Linked DNA regions of Methylococcus capsulatus. The protein of the gene in region 2 interacts with the protein of the main gene of each other region in a pairwise test. Links are inferred from orthologs where the notes say so. Each region holds a gene or a part of one and is shown on either strand. Other genes may lie near its edges. The genes, in order: dnaQ and dnaE.

Evidence for each region.
Region 1: the proteins of dnaE (region 2) and dnaQ interact in binary tests that used the Escherichia coli proteins (3 or more experiments, as listed by UniProt). The link is inferred for Methylococcus capsulatus from one-to-one orthologs.

The regions. Positions count from the first base shown.
Region 1 is NZ_CP104311.1:1,889,741-1,896,309, reverse strand. The notes cover bases 2,382-5,359. They hold dnaQ (DNA polymerase III subunit epsilon), read right to left. Parts: upstream 4,284-5,359; coding sequence 3,480-4,283; downstream 2,382-3,479. Other genes in these bases: N4J17_RS09365 (APC family permease), read right to left, coding at 4,758-5,359; rnhA (ribonuclease HI), read right to left, coding at 4,294-4,761. In the rest of the region: N4J17_RS09390 (bifunctional metallophosphatase/5'-nucleotidase), read right to left, coding at 1-1,934; more of N4J17_RS09365, read right to left, coding at 5,360-6,179; N4J17_RS09360 (DUF2272 domain-containing protein), read right to left, coding at 6,243-6,569. UniProt on the Escherichia coli protein: DNA polymerase III is a complex, multichain enzyme responsible for most of the replicative synthesis in bacteria. The epsilon subunit contain the editing function and is a proofreading 3'-5' exonuclease.
Region 2 is NZ_CP104311.1:2,446,966-2,454,615, reverse strand. Bases 3,532-7,590 are described here. They hold dnaE (DNA polymerase III subunit alpha), read right to left. Parts: upstream 7,230-7,590; coding sequence 3,732-7,229; downstream 3,532-3,731. In the rest of the region: N4J17_RS12085 (hypothetical protein), read left to right, coding at 56-532; N4J17_RS12080 (hypothetical protein), read left to right, coding at 725-1,978; N4J17_RS12075 (N-acetylmuramoyl-L-alanine amidase), read left to right, coding at 1,990-2,361; N4J17_RS12070 (hypothetical protein), read left to right, coding at 2,839-3,063. UniProt on the Escherichia coli protein: DNA polymerase III is a complex, multichain enzyme responsible for most of the replicative synthesis in bacteria. This DNA polymerase also exhibits 3' to 5' exonuclease activity. The alpha chain is the DNA polymerase catalytic subunit.

The DNA.
Region 1 (6,569 bases), 560 kb from region 2 along the record:
AATCGTGGGAGGCGTGTGACTTTGATTCGATTTAGCGACAAATTGTTGGACGTTACTTTGCCAGACAAAGGAACTTGCAAATATTTCACCACTGCCTCGGTGATATCGAGAAAAGTACGGTTGTCTGGAATTGGCTGACCAGGAACCAAATCGACTACATGAAGGTCATGTGTGACCATTTGGATCAACCGACCTTTACATGACTTACAGTTATTGATGGTGGTTGGGTCGTCCGCATACCAATATCCGGCAACTTTGTATCCTGGGCTCCCGCTTTTACATTGCCCACTTTTTTCATCGTAGGCATCCAACGCATTCACAGGGACGCCATTGACTTTGATATTGGTAGCGCGCTCTACCGGCATCCCGGGAATGCCGAAACCTCCGCAGGCGTCGAGATCATAAGTTACACCACTGTAAGCAAACATCCAGCCACCCTGCCAACGCCTGGAATCCGGATGGAATACTCCAGCGGTTGAATTCTCTATTTGCGTCTTCAGATCCGCCCCGCAGGCTTTTTGGGATCTACCGAGTTTTGCCGCTATAGGAACATAGTGATAGATATCTTCCATTGTTATGGGTTGACCAGCAGGAATGTGCGTTCCATAGCGAAATCCTCGGAGAGTCGCCACATCGGCACCGGCAGCCCAACGCATTGCATCCGCGATCAAGTCGTGGGAGGAGCCTTCGACGACCGCCGGCATATCTTCGTCCACAAAGTTGGAGCGATGCAAATTGACCTGACTGTACGCAATAACTTCGTCAACCGGGTGTAACAGCGTGCTGGTATTGCCTCCCACAGTCACGCTTTGACCCGCCACAAAGCTCGCCTTGAGGAACGGCCTGCGAACCTCGGCCACTTTGGCAGCTATGCCCTTATCTTCCATGATAGCCGCGCTAACGATGTGCGGAGTCCAGTGCCAATCGGCAACCTTTCCGTTCTTCACATTGAGCTGAAGTTCGCCGATCATGGTGCCATCCTGCCCTTCCTCAAACAGAAGCGTACTCGGTGCACGGACGTGGCGGACGATGATGGGGCGAGTTGTCTTTTCGTGCATGTCGGAATTCAGGACCACATCGACGCCTGGGTTCATTTCAACGAGCTTGATATCCCTGGACAGTTCCAGCTCGGATATCATGACCAACAGGTCCACTTTTTCCCGCTTCCGCAGGACGTCAACGTAGCAGGGCAACTCGATTTCGGCATCACTGAATTGGTAACCTGCGGTGACTTTCGGACCTATGGCAGCGACGGCGCGTGCGGTCGTAAACCCTAGCAATCCCACCTTGACCTCCCCGACCCGCTTGATGGCATAAGGGGGGAGCACGCGCTTGAGCTTGCGGACGGTGCCTTGAGCATCTTCGCCTGTAATGCCGCACTCGGTCGCGTCGTCAAATTGATTCGTGTAGTAGAGATTGGATGCCAGGGCGTTCCAGGGCGCCAGAGGCGCTTGTTCGCCCCTCCCTTTGAAAACCTCTTCAAACCGCGCGGTGCCATAGAGAAAATCCCAGTTCCCGGGCGCATGTGCGTCTATTTTGAAAAGGTTCAACACATCGATCATCGCTTGGCCGCGTGTAAACAGGGCCTCGCCTGAACCCTGCAATGTATCGCCTGTGTTGATAAGCAAAGACCTGTTCACCTTCCCTTGCCTCGCCTTAGAGCGGATCTGCTGAATAAGCGTGTACATGCGTGCCAAGCCGCCTTCTGTACCGCCAACAGCATCGCTGCGGACATTCGGACGGGGCACGAGGTGTCCATGGATATCACCGGTATGGATCAAGAAAACCTGACCGCTCCCTGCCAACGTAAGCGGCGCGAATATCGAAACCACCATGCCGAGCGTGAACGCAATCATCTCTTTTGCAACCGGGAGGTTTGACACTTCGATTCTCCTTAACGTGGATTTAACGTGAAACGACGCGAAGCGTTTCATGGGCCCCCGCTCCCGCAAGCAGGAGAAGGCGAGCTGACGGAAGCGATCCCGCCAAAGCCACTGCGCTCATGCGCTACCCCAGAATCGCATCCTCCGGGAGCAAAATGTGCAACTCAGCGTTCCTGTCGATTTTTCATCTTCCGGGGCGGCGGCTCACGATGATCGTTACTTTTGGATGATGCCTCTGCGCCACCGCACCGTTCGCCCCAACTATGCGGCTTCTGAGACGGAACGAGCGAGTTTATTAGAATATTACCTAATTCTAACCATCATATGTCAAGAAAGTGGGCGAATCTCGCTAAACCGATTGATATAAAAGGCTTCGTATGAGGCCTAAACGAGACCGCCCAATGTGTGACTCTATCGCGACCCAGCTCCGTTTTCCCACCGTCGCCGGCTTCACCGTCCGTGCCGGCTTCGAAGTCGGCGCGGTGTCCAGCGATTTCGGCGCCGTCCTCCTGCAGGGCATGGCTCGGCGGACCGGGTTGATAGCCCGCTTGGCCTGGGCCATTCAGGATCGCCGGCACCCTTCCTACATCGCCCACAGCTTGGCTGGCCTCCTGCGTGAGCGTGTTTACCACACCGCCTGCGGCTACGCCGACGGCAACCACGCCACACAGCCTGCGCCTGTTCTATGCCTGTGCCGCCTACAGCTTGAGCCACAGCACACAGGACAACCCCCTGTGCCGACACGGAACCGGCCAAGGCAGCAGCCCATGACCCTCATCCTGAAGCTGTTCAAGCTGGCGGTACGGGTGGTGCAGTACAAGGACCGGATCAAGTTGCACTTGCCGAGCACCTTTCCGGTGAAGAAGCTGTTGCACCGGCTCACTGACCCGCAGGGCAGCAAAGTTGAATTACTCTGCCTCGTCCGACCACCGGCCAGGGTCTGAAGCGCGCCGTCACCCTCAACCGAGGAGGATCCGGCAGGACTCGGCGGGTGGATTGCGTCTAATGTGTGGAATTCCGGCCCGCGGTGAAATGAGGCAGGTCGATTGGCTGCCCATGCCTCTGGGGGCGTTGGGTCAGTTCGGTGGATTGAAAGAATAGGCGGTTGACCAGTCTATCGGGCGCAGGGGGTGTTTTATGAAATATCCGGCTTAGTCCGACGGGCTGCTGGGCGGCAGCCACGTCAATCCCGAGAACGGCGCCGGCATGCCCACCGGCCGGTCCTATGGGTATTCCCCAAAAGCCGTTCTGCCCCCCTTGGCGGGTGGATGCCGCTAATTTCGAGCGCAAGGCCCGTGAGTTGCTTGCGAACATCGGTGGATGGGAAGCCAAAGAGGCTTGCATGCCGTAGCTGCCCCTGAACAACAAAAAACCCGCTAAGCTACATCGCTCACGGGTTTCCTGGACTTCATTGGGAGTTCAATTGGCGGAAGCGGTGAGATTCGAACTCACGAACGGTTTCCCGTTGCCGGTTTTCAAGACCGGTGCCTTCAACCACTCGGCCACGCTTCCATTAAAGGCAAGAATCGGAATTTGCGGTTTACCAGTAGCCGCTCCGATCAGGCGGAGTAGGATACCCGATGCCGTAGCCGCGCGCTAGCGGGACCACAAGCAGGCGCCGGAGCTCGCTTTGGCGATGGCGTCCAGGCGGGCGGCGTGGGCTTCGGCCTCTTCGGGCGTGCTGCGGATGACCCGCAGCCGCGGGCGGGCGGTGTCGACCGACCTAGGCGCGGCTTGCTCCCGGTCGACGGAATTTGCCCTGAGCGGCCCGGGTTGAGCATGGTCGAAGCCAGTAGAGGAGTTCACGGCAAGCCGTTCGAACCGCCCATCGGACCCACGAGTGCCCCCGGACTCAGCGTCGGCCTCTAGCAGCATGGCGATCTGTCCGCCGGTCATCGCCAGATAAACGTCGGCGAGGATTTCGGCGTCGAGCAAGGCGCCGTGCAGTTCCCGGCGGCTGTTGTCGACGTTGTAGCGCTTGCACAGAGCATCCAGGCTGTTGCGCTGGCCGGGATGGTTCTTGCGTGCCATCGCCAGGGTATCGCAGATGCCGCAGTAGTCAGCGATCCGGCCCCGGCTTTCACTCAGGAGCGAGAGTTCATGGTCGAGGAAGCCGACGTCGAAGGCGGCGTTGTGGATGATGAGTTCGGCCCCGCTGATGAAGTTCAGGAAATCGTCCGCGATGTTCCTGAATACCGGCATACTGGCCAGGAACTCATTGGTCAGGCCGTGTACTTCGATCGCGCCGGCGTCGATTTCCCGTTCGGGGTTGATATAGACGTGGAAGCGGTTCTGCGTGATCCGCCGGTCGAGCAGCTCCACGCAGCCGATTTCAATGATGCGGTGGCCGGCCTTGGGATCGAGGCCGGTGGTTTCGGTATCCAGGACGATTTGGCGCATTGTCAGTCTTTCAGGCCGGCGTGCCGTCGGAGAGTGTCAGTTCGTCGATGCCACGATTGGCGAGGCGATCCGCCGCTTCGTTTTCGGGATGGCCGGAATGGCCTTTGATCCAACCCCAGCTCACCTGGTGGCGCTGCTCCGCCTGGATCAGGCGCTGCCATAAATCGATGTTCTTGACCGGGGTGCGTCCTGCGGTTTTCCAGCCACGCTTCTCCCACTGGGCGACCCATTCGGTGATGCCTTTCTTCACATACTGCGAGTCGGTGACGATTTTCACCTTGCAGGGCCGGCTGAGGGCCTCCAGCGCCTGGATGGCGGCCATCAGTTCCATACGATTGTTGGTGGTCTCGCGCTCGCCGCCGTAGAGCTCGCGGGTCTTGTTGCCATAGCGCAGCAATACGCCCCAGCCGCCGGGTCCGGGATTGCCGCGGCAGGCGCCATCGGTATAGGCGTATACGGTCCGGTCGGTTTCGCTCATTCCTTTCGGCTCCACTTACGATAAGCCTCGGCCTTGCCATTGGAGCGCCAGTAAAGATAGAAAGGGATGCCCGCCAACAGGAAAACCAGGCCGATGCCGGTTTCTGAGGGATTCTGGAAGATCATACTGAGGCAGAACAAACCGGCGACCGCGCCGAAAATCAGCGGGACCCAAGGATAACCTGCCACGTGGTAAGGCCGCACCACCTCCGGCGAGGTGCGCCGCAGTACGATGACGGCGAGCACGGTGATACCATAAAATGCCCAGAGCCCGAACACTGCATAGTTGAACAACCGGTCGAAACCAGCCCGATCCTGCCCGAATAGCAGAATCAGGAGGCTCGCGAACAGAGCCTGGACGATCAGGGCATTGACGGGCGTCCGGTGGACGGGATCGAGCCGTGCCAGCGGGCTGAAGAAAAGCCCATCCCGCGCCATCGCGTAAGACACCCGGGCGCCCGACAGGATCGAGCCATTGAGCGCCGCCAGGGTCGATACCACGGCGGCGGCAGTGATCGCAGCGCCACCGAAATCTCCGAACACGAGCTGTGCCACATCCTGTGCCACCTGCTCCGAGTGTTTCACGGCATCCAGCGGCAGAGCATAGAAATAGGCAAAATTGGCCAGCAGATAAACCCCCATCACTGCCAGCAACCCCAGCAGGAACACTTTCGGGATGGTGTGCTCCGGATCACGGATTTCCGAGCCTACCAATGTCAGGTTGTTCCAACCGTCGTAAGCCCAAAGCACCGCGGCCAGCGCTGCGGCGAAAGCACCCCATCCAGTCCCGGCCGTGTGTTCCGGGGCATCCTGGAAATGGTCCCAGGAGCCCTTACCGGCGCCGAGCACCAGGCCGGCCAAAGTCACGATGGCCGCGACCTTCAGGACAGTCAGGAAGCTCTGCACCGCGCCGCCGCGCCCAACACCGAAACAGTTGATCAGAGAGAACGATGCAACCGCCGTCATCGCGACGAATTGAAGGCCCGTCACGCCCCAGCCGCTCTCTCCCCAGGACAGATGCAGCCATTCTTGCTGCAAGCCGTCGACGAAAAACCCGAGGAATATGGCGAAGCCGGTAGCGATGGTGGCAATGGAGCCGGTTTTGCCGATGACGACCTGCTGCCAGCCGAAGAGGAAACCCCACAAAGGGCCATAGGCGCGGCGGAGAAAGGCGTATTCGCCCCCCGCTTCGGGGAAGGCCGCGCCCAATTCGGCATAACTGAGCGCCCCGGCCAGCGACAACAGGCCTCCGAACATCCAGACGAAAAAGGACCAGCCCACCGAGTCGAGTTCGCGGGCGATGGTCGAGGGCACCAGGAAAATTGCAGTGCCGATCACGGAACCCGCCATGATCGCGCCCGCACTGGCCCACCCCAGGGCACGCTTCAGCTCCGGCGCCCTCATATCCGGCGACTGCATGGCTTTTAATTCCCTTGAATCATTGAGCGAAAAAAAAAGAATCCGTGGCGCGGTGCCGGACGGTCACAACCGGTTTTCCAGCACCAGAAACCACGGACGCTGTCGGGTGGGGACGAGCATGCCGTCCTTGTTAAGCGCGACCGTGCTGCGCGAAACCGAGTTGCGGACGTTGCCTCCGATCGCTTCCACGCTTCCATCATTGCGTTGCACCACGATGTCGCAGTGCAGCTTAGTATCTTCCAGCATGTAGGTTTCCAGCGGCCGGGTCACACTGGGTAGGCCATAGCGCTCCCGGCTGGCGCAGATGAGGTCGCCTGGCCGGGGACTGTATTCCTTGATGGAGTGAGGAATGAAAGAGGAATTTGGGCCGTCGGACTTGCGGATGATCTG
Region 2 (7,650 bases):
GTGGCGTCATCCTCACCCGCCCTCGTTCTGGTCATACCGAATTCGTCGACCGACCGTGCTGAAACAGCTTTTCCTCTCCATCCTCGCCATTCTGGTCCTGTTTGAAGAATGGCTCTGGGACCTGTTGACCATTCTCGGCCAACGGCTCTCACGCCTGTTGCATCTGGAACGCTTCGATGCTTGGCTTTCGCAAGCCTCGCCGAACCTGGCACTGGCCGCCCTCGCCCTCCCGCTGGCTCTGGTCACACCCCTCAACGTTGGCGCAGTGGCGCTGATGGTGCACGGTGCAGTGACTGCCGGCATCCTGATGGAAATCGCCGCCAAGCTGCTGGGCACGCTGCTGGTTGCCCGAGTCTTCAGACTGACGCGGCCGGCGCTCATGTCGTTCGCGTGGTTCGCCCGGCTCTACGAATGGATCATGCGGCTGCTGCGCTGGGCACACGCGCTGGTGCAGCAATCACGGCTCTACTGCGCGGTGCTGGCTCTCAAGACAGCTATGAAGCGTTTTCTCCGCGGCTTCCTCGCGGATTAACATAGCCCCTCTGTCCTCCTTACGCCGGCTTCGACTGCCGGGAATGCATCACGAATATCGCCGCGGAGGGATTTCCGGCTAAACTGCGGTAACACCATTTCGGCAAGCGGTTCCTCGAACAGGGAAGGTCCGCCCTTTCCACCGGACCGCACAGCCTGGCTCCGCGTTTCTCGCCAATCGGAGGATTCGGCAATGCTGAAAACCATCGACCTATTGCTGGGGATTTCCGTCGTCATGCTCATCGCCAGTATGGCGGTGACTGTGCTGACCCAGCTCATCACCGATGTGGCGAACACCCGGGGAAAACATCTCGCACGCGGGCTGGGCGATTTGTTGCGGCAGATCGATCCCAGTCTGAGCCGCGAAATGGCGGAGCAGGTCTCCCGCGCCCTCCTTACCCACCCCATGATCAGCCACGTAGGACAGCGACTCGGCGCCACGATACACCGCGAGGAATTCACCAAGCTGCTGCTCGACATCGCCAGCGGCCAGACGCCGAGGGATGACAGGAACCGCCTGTCCGACTCCGCCCGGCAAATACTCACCAAGATGCTGGAAAAAAACGGTATCGAGGATCCGGCGGCCACGCTCGAAAACGTCCGGGCCTGCGCCTTGCAGCTCGAGTTGAGCCATCCGGAACTCGCGACCAACGTGCGCCACAGTAAGGCGCTGTTGCAGGAGGCCAATAGCCGTCTGGTGGCCAAGATCAACGGCTGGTTCGATCAGACCATCGACCGGGTTTCCGAACGTTTTACCGCCACCACCCGGCTGATCACCGTAGCCTGTTCGACCGTGATCGTCGTCGCGGTTCAACTCGACACCATCGACATCATCAACCGGCTGACCGTCGACGAAGGTCTGCGAAACACCCTGGTCCAAAAGGCTTTCGAGCTTGACCAGCGGCCACATGATGCCGCCGGTCCCGAAAAGGCCAGCGCGGTCTCCCGATCGAAGATTCCCTCGCCTCCTTCCGGCAGTGCCCCTCTGCACACGAAAGGCCCAGACGGCACGACAGCCGTTCCCGACCGGCCGGAGGCACCCAAAGGCAAACCGGCGGCCGCTCTGAGCGCACTGGCAGGCGTGGCGGCGGTACCGTCCCCGGTTCCCATTCCACTCAGCAATGGCGGATGGGTCGATGTCAGAACCGACCTGGAACATCTGCAAGACCTCGGTCTCATCAACGTCCTCGGCAGCAGCAAGGGATGGCTGGAGCGATGGGGTGAGGTCAATCCGATCGGCATGATTCTCTCGGTGTTTCTCCTCAGCCTCGGCGCGCCTTTCTGGTACGCCGCGCTGCAGAATCTGCTCAAGCTTCGCGGCGTCCTGGCGGTAAAGGATGACGAGCAGCGGCGCGAGCGGCAGAGCCCTCAGGCATCTGCCGACCAGTCGGCTGGCAATACGCCGGCCGTACCGCCGCTCACCGGCGAGCGCGGCATATTGGGATAGGAGAGCCTGCCATGCTCAAACAATGGATCGGCTGCCGCGTCGATAACTTCACCCACAGCTGGCGTGGCAATAAACCTCTGGCCGTTGTCATCCATGGCTACTCAGGCATGGAAACCGCCCAGGTTCTGTTCGCCAATCCCAGGTCCAGCGAATCCTGTCACTACCTCGTGGCTGCTGGCGGCCGGATCCATCAGCACGCCGACGAAGCGGACACGGCCTATCATGCCGGCCTGGTCATCAACCCCGCTTGGGTGCTGTATCGCCGTGGGTTCAATCCCAACCTCATGACGATAGGCGTCGCAACCGCCGTCGGCCCGGACGAAAACTGGTCCGAGGAAATATACGACGCCACGGCGGAACTGATATGGGAGAAAGCGGCATAGTGGAGCTTCCCGCCAGACGCGGAACACATCGTGCTGCATGCCGAGATACGGGCTGCGCGTGACTGTACCGGCCACGGGTTCGACCGCGCGGAACTGCTGAAACGGATCGGATCCCACCCGGCCCCGCCGGCGCCCGCTACTGCGCCACTCGTCACGAGTCTGGAATAACACGTCATACGACTCCTCGGTGCGGCCAACCCGCGCGAAGACGCACCCACCGCCCGCGTCCGCATCGCCGACGGTCTCATCGCCTGCACGAACAGACCCAACGGCGGTGTTGACGCCCGAACGGGTATCGCGCTCGACCCAGCATTCAATCTCATCCGCGCTCCCTGGACCGGCCGCTTCGAAAAATCTGCCCTTCACCTGCCCTTTCAACGGGCCCAGGTCCAAACCGCCGCAGGCGCGCTCCGCCAGTTTCTTGGAAAGATAAAGAACTACGCATCGGACCTCCACCCGGAACGCGGCATCGCCCTCATGCTGGCCATCACCAACCAGTTCGGTGACGGCGGCCTGAAAAAGCGCTATCTGGCGGCCCCCAGCGAGGACATGGCCGAAATGGACCTTCTGGAAGCCATAGCCGATGAAAGCGTGGAGCGCATGCCGGACAGATTCAAACAAGGTGTGCAGGCCAGGCGCGATGGCTTTCTTCAGACGGACAGATTGTCGGACGCAGCCGTCGACAGGGAGGAGTGGGGATAGACCGGGACTCCGTCCAGCATTCGGACGGTACTCACGGGCTGATGGCTCTTGATCTCGAACACGCCATAGAATGCCCGAACCTTGGTTTGCGCTTCCTGCGATACAGAACGGGCGATGAATACCCCTTTGTTTACCGATAATAAACGTCAAGCATGGACGTCATAAGAAACTCTGATACTAATGCGCATCGAATTCGGTATAATTTATCTAAGTTCAATAGGACGATGCGGTGCAGTTCAACCAGTGATGGTTATTGCGCGGTTTTTGTTCTCCTCCTCCTGGGCGGCTTTTTGGGGTCGCCTCATTCTCCCTCCCTGGCGGACATAAGAAAGCCCGCCAAGGGCGGGCTTTTTAGCGTTTTTTGTTATTGTTGTTGTTTCAACGCTATCGCCGAGTTTACCTGCGAAGCGCATCGGTAGTTGCGTTATTGTTGTAATTATCGATTGCCCCGAAGGGCTCTCCTCCTCATTGACGACTCTCTCTGAGGCCCCATCCCTGACGGCTGGGCAGAAGTATAGCGGAAAAGTTCCCGGTGTCTAGATTTTTTTACAAACTTGAAACAACCTCTTTACCGTCCAACTTTACCTTTATAATTCAATAAGCTGTACTTCGTGACCAGGAAAGAGGCGATCCGGCGGCTGAGGACCTGAGGATTTCCCTCTGCCAGATTACTGGTACACCACTTGGACCCGGGAACTGCCGATGCATTTCCTCAGGCTCCCCAGCAACTCGTCGCGGGGATGGACCCGCCAGCGATCAGCAAGACGGAGCACGGTCTGCGCACCCCGTCCCCGGTAGGCAACATGGACAGGACAATTCCCCCCCGCAAACCGGTCGAGCAGCGTCCTGAATTCCCCCAGGAATGAAGAAGGAACACTGTCGGCCTCCGCAGCGGGCCATTCGATCCGGAGACAGCGGGCAAAATGCGCCCTCGCCTCCTCGATGCTCAATATTCTTTCCGCGGTGATGCGGGTCTGCCCGGCATATTCGTCGTATCCCAGGATCCCCTCGGCAACGATGAGACCGTCCTTGGCAAGATGGTGGCCGTCGCGCTGGAAGGTTTCCGTATAGACGGCCAGTTCCATACGGCCGGTACGGTCGTCCAGCGACAGAAAGCCCATTTTCTGACCGCTGCGGGTCACTCGGGTACGGATATCGACGATAAGGCCAGCGACGACCACCCGCGTCTCCCCCCGGGTGCCCTCGCCCTCTCCCATGAGAGGGCCGAGCCGGCTGGTGATGATCTGCTCGAGTTCGCGTTCGTGCGGCGTGATCGGATGGCCGGTGAGATACAGACCCAGCGTGGCTTTTTCCTGAGCCAGCCGTTCCGCTTCGCTCCAGGGTTCGACCTCCGCCACCACCCGGCTTGTGCCGGAGGCCGAGGGGCTTTCCGCAGTAAAGCCTCCGAACAGGTCATCCTGACCGGCAGCGCTCATGACTCCTTGCTGCTCCGCCGCCTTCAGCACGTCCGGCAGGGCAGCGAACAGGGCGGCCCGATTCCGGTCGAAACAATCGAACACGCCCGCCCGAATCATCGCCTCCAACACCCGCCGATTGGCCTTGCGGAGGTCGATGCGTCGGCACAGGTCGAGTAGGTCGGTGAACGGTCCGTTGTTCTTCCGCTCCTGCAGGATGTCTTCGATCGCGGTCTGACCCACGCCTTTGACCGCACCCAGGCCGTAAAGGATTTCCCTCCTGCCCTGGACGGTAAACCGGTATTCAGAGAGATTGATGTCGGGCGGCAAGATAGACAGCTTCATCTCGCGGCATTCGTCAATCAGCACGACGACCTTGTCGGTATTGTCCATGTCGGCTGACAGCACCGCCGACATAAACTCGGCCGGATAGTGTGCCTTGAGCCAGGCGGTCTGATACGACACCAGGGCATAGGCAGCGGAATGCGATTTGTTGAACCCGTAGCCGGCAAACTTCTCCATCAAGTCGAAAATGTAGGAGGAGATGCTCTGATCTATGCCTTGGCGGGTGGCACCAGCAATAAAGATTTCCCTTTGCTTCGCCATCTCCTCCGGCTTCTTCTTGCCCATGGCGCGCCGCAACAGGTCGGCTCCGCCCAGGGTATAGCCGGCCATATCGCGGGCGATCTGCATCACCTGCTCCTGGTACAGGATGACGCCGTTGGTCGGTTTGAGGATGGGCTCCAGCACCGGATGGGGATATTCCGCCTTGGTCCGGCCGTGTTTGACGTTAATGTAATCATCCACCATGCCGGACTGCAGCGGGCCGGGGCGAAACAGCGCGACCAGGGCGATGATGTCCTCGAAGCAGTCGGGCTTGAGGCGCTTGATCAGGTCCTTCATGCCGCGCGATTCGAGCTGGAACACCGCGGTGGTCGCGCACCTTCCCAGCAGCTCATAGGTCGTGGGATCGTCCAAGGGAATCCGGTTGATGTCGACCGGCTCCTCTCCAGCTGACCGCCGTTTGGCATTGATGTCGGCCAGCGCCCAGTCGATGATCGTCAGAGTCCGGAGTCCCAGGAAGTCGAATTTGACCAGGCCGACAGCCTCTACGTCGTCTTTGTCGAATTGGGTCACCAGGTTCCCGCCGCCCGGCTCGCAGTACAGCGGACTGAAATCGATCAGGCGCGAAGGTGCAATCACCACCCCACCGGCATGTTTGCCCGGATTGCGGGTGATGCCCTCGAGCGACTGGGCCAGATCGAGGAGCGCCCTGACCTCCTCGTCTCCCTCGTACAGCTTGCGCAGATCTTCGCTGTCCTCCAGCGCCTTGCTCAAGGTGATACCGAGCTCGAACGGGATCAGCTTGGCGATACGGTCGACGAAGCCGTAGGGGTGACCCAGCACCCGGCCGACATCACGCACCACGGCCTTGGCGGCCATGCTGCCGTAAGTGATGATCTGGGACACCTTGTCGCGGCCATATTTGCGGGCGACATAGTCGATCACTTCATCGCGTCGCTCCATGCAGAAATCGACGTCGAAGTCTGGCATGGAGACGCGCTCGGGATTGAGGAAGCGCTCGAACAGCAGCTCGAATTCGATCGGGTCGAGATCGGTGATCTTGAGTGCATAGGCTACCAGGGAGCCCGCACCGGAGCCGCGTCCCGGTCCTACCGGGATACCCTGGCTCTTGGCCCACTGGATGAAGTCGGCGACGATCAGGAAATAGCCTGGAAAGCCCATATGGCAGATCACGGACAGCTCCAGTTCGAGCCGGTCCCAATAACGTTTGGTCCGTTCTTCCAAAGTTCCGGCTCCCGAAGGCGGTCGCACGGCCAGACGTTCCCTCAAGCCTTTGCGCGACTGCTCCGAGAAAAAATCGTCGGGCGTCATGCCCGCCGGCACCGGGAAATCCGGCAGGAAGTTCTTGCCCAGAGTCAGGCTGATGTTGCAGCGGCGCGCGATCTCGACGCTGTTCTCCAGCGCCTCCGGCAAATCGGCGAACAGCGCCAGCATCTCCTCCTCGCTGCGCAGATACTGCTGCTCGCTGTAGTCCTGTGGCCGGCGCGGGTCGTCCAGCACCCGTCCCTGGTAGATACAGACCCTCGCCTCATGGGCCTCGAACTCTTTGGCGGACAGGAAGCGAACGTCGTTGGTGGCCACCACCGGCAAGTCCAGGCGGGCGGCCAGGTCCACCGCTGCATCGATGTAGCGCTCCTCGTTCGGGCGCCCCGTCCGGCACAATTCCAGGTAGAAACGGTCCCGGAACGTTCCTCCCCAGTATTCGGCCAGCCGCGTCGCTTCCGACCCGTTACCGGCGATCAAGGCATGGCCGATGGCGCCTTCGCGGCCGCCCGAGAGCGCGATCAGGCCGGTATTGCGATCCGCCAGCCATTCCGGCATCAGCATGGGAACGCCTTGGTGCTGGTTTTCCTGGTAGCTGCGTGAAATCAGCTCGGTCAGCGCGAGGTATCCCTCCTGATTCTGGACCAGCAGGGTGAGCCGGTGAGGGGCACTCACATCCTGCGGGTTCTGCACCCAGACGTCGGCCCCGGCGATCGGCTTGATACCGGAGCCCATGGCCGCTTTGTAGAACTTGACTAGCGCAAATAGATTGGACTGGTCGGTGACCGCCACGGCCGGCATGCCGAGTTCAGTCAGCCGCTTGACCAGCGGCTTGATCCGGACCACCCCGTCGACCAGGGAATACTCGGTGTGAATCCTGAGATGGACGAACTTAGGCTCCATGAGTGCCAGCTATTGCAAATTCATATTCAAAGGCCGCGGGCCGCGCGCAGCAAGGCCGTTTCCGCTCTTGATCTCTTCCCCGTTAGCTCGCACCGAGCATCGCAGGTTTCGGCGAGACTAGCCCGAACGGGAGCCGCAGGGATGTGGCTCGTCCATCGAGGGGCAGGAACCCCTTCGATGGACCCTCCCCGAAAGCGACACCTTTGCTGGGAGCAAAGTTGAACAGCCGAAGGCTGGCCCATTAGGCGAAAACCAGGGACGGTTTTGGTAATTGCACAAAAGATTTCGCGGCCTCCGGGCGGTTCTTCTTTGCGTACTTCGTTTTGCGGCTTTCCTGCCGCAAACCCTACGGGCGCACTCCGTGCGGCCCCATTTGCTCCCAGCGAACGGGTCTTTTGTCCGTACAAAAAACAAATTCGCC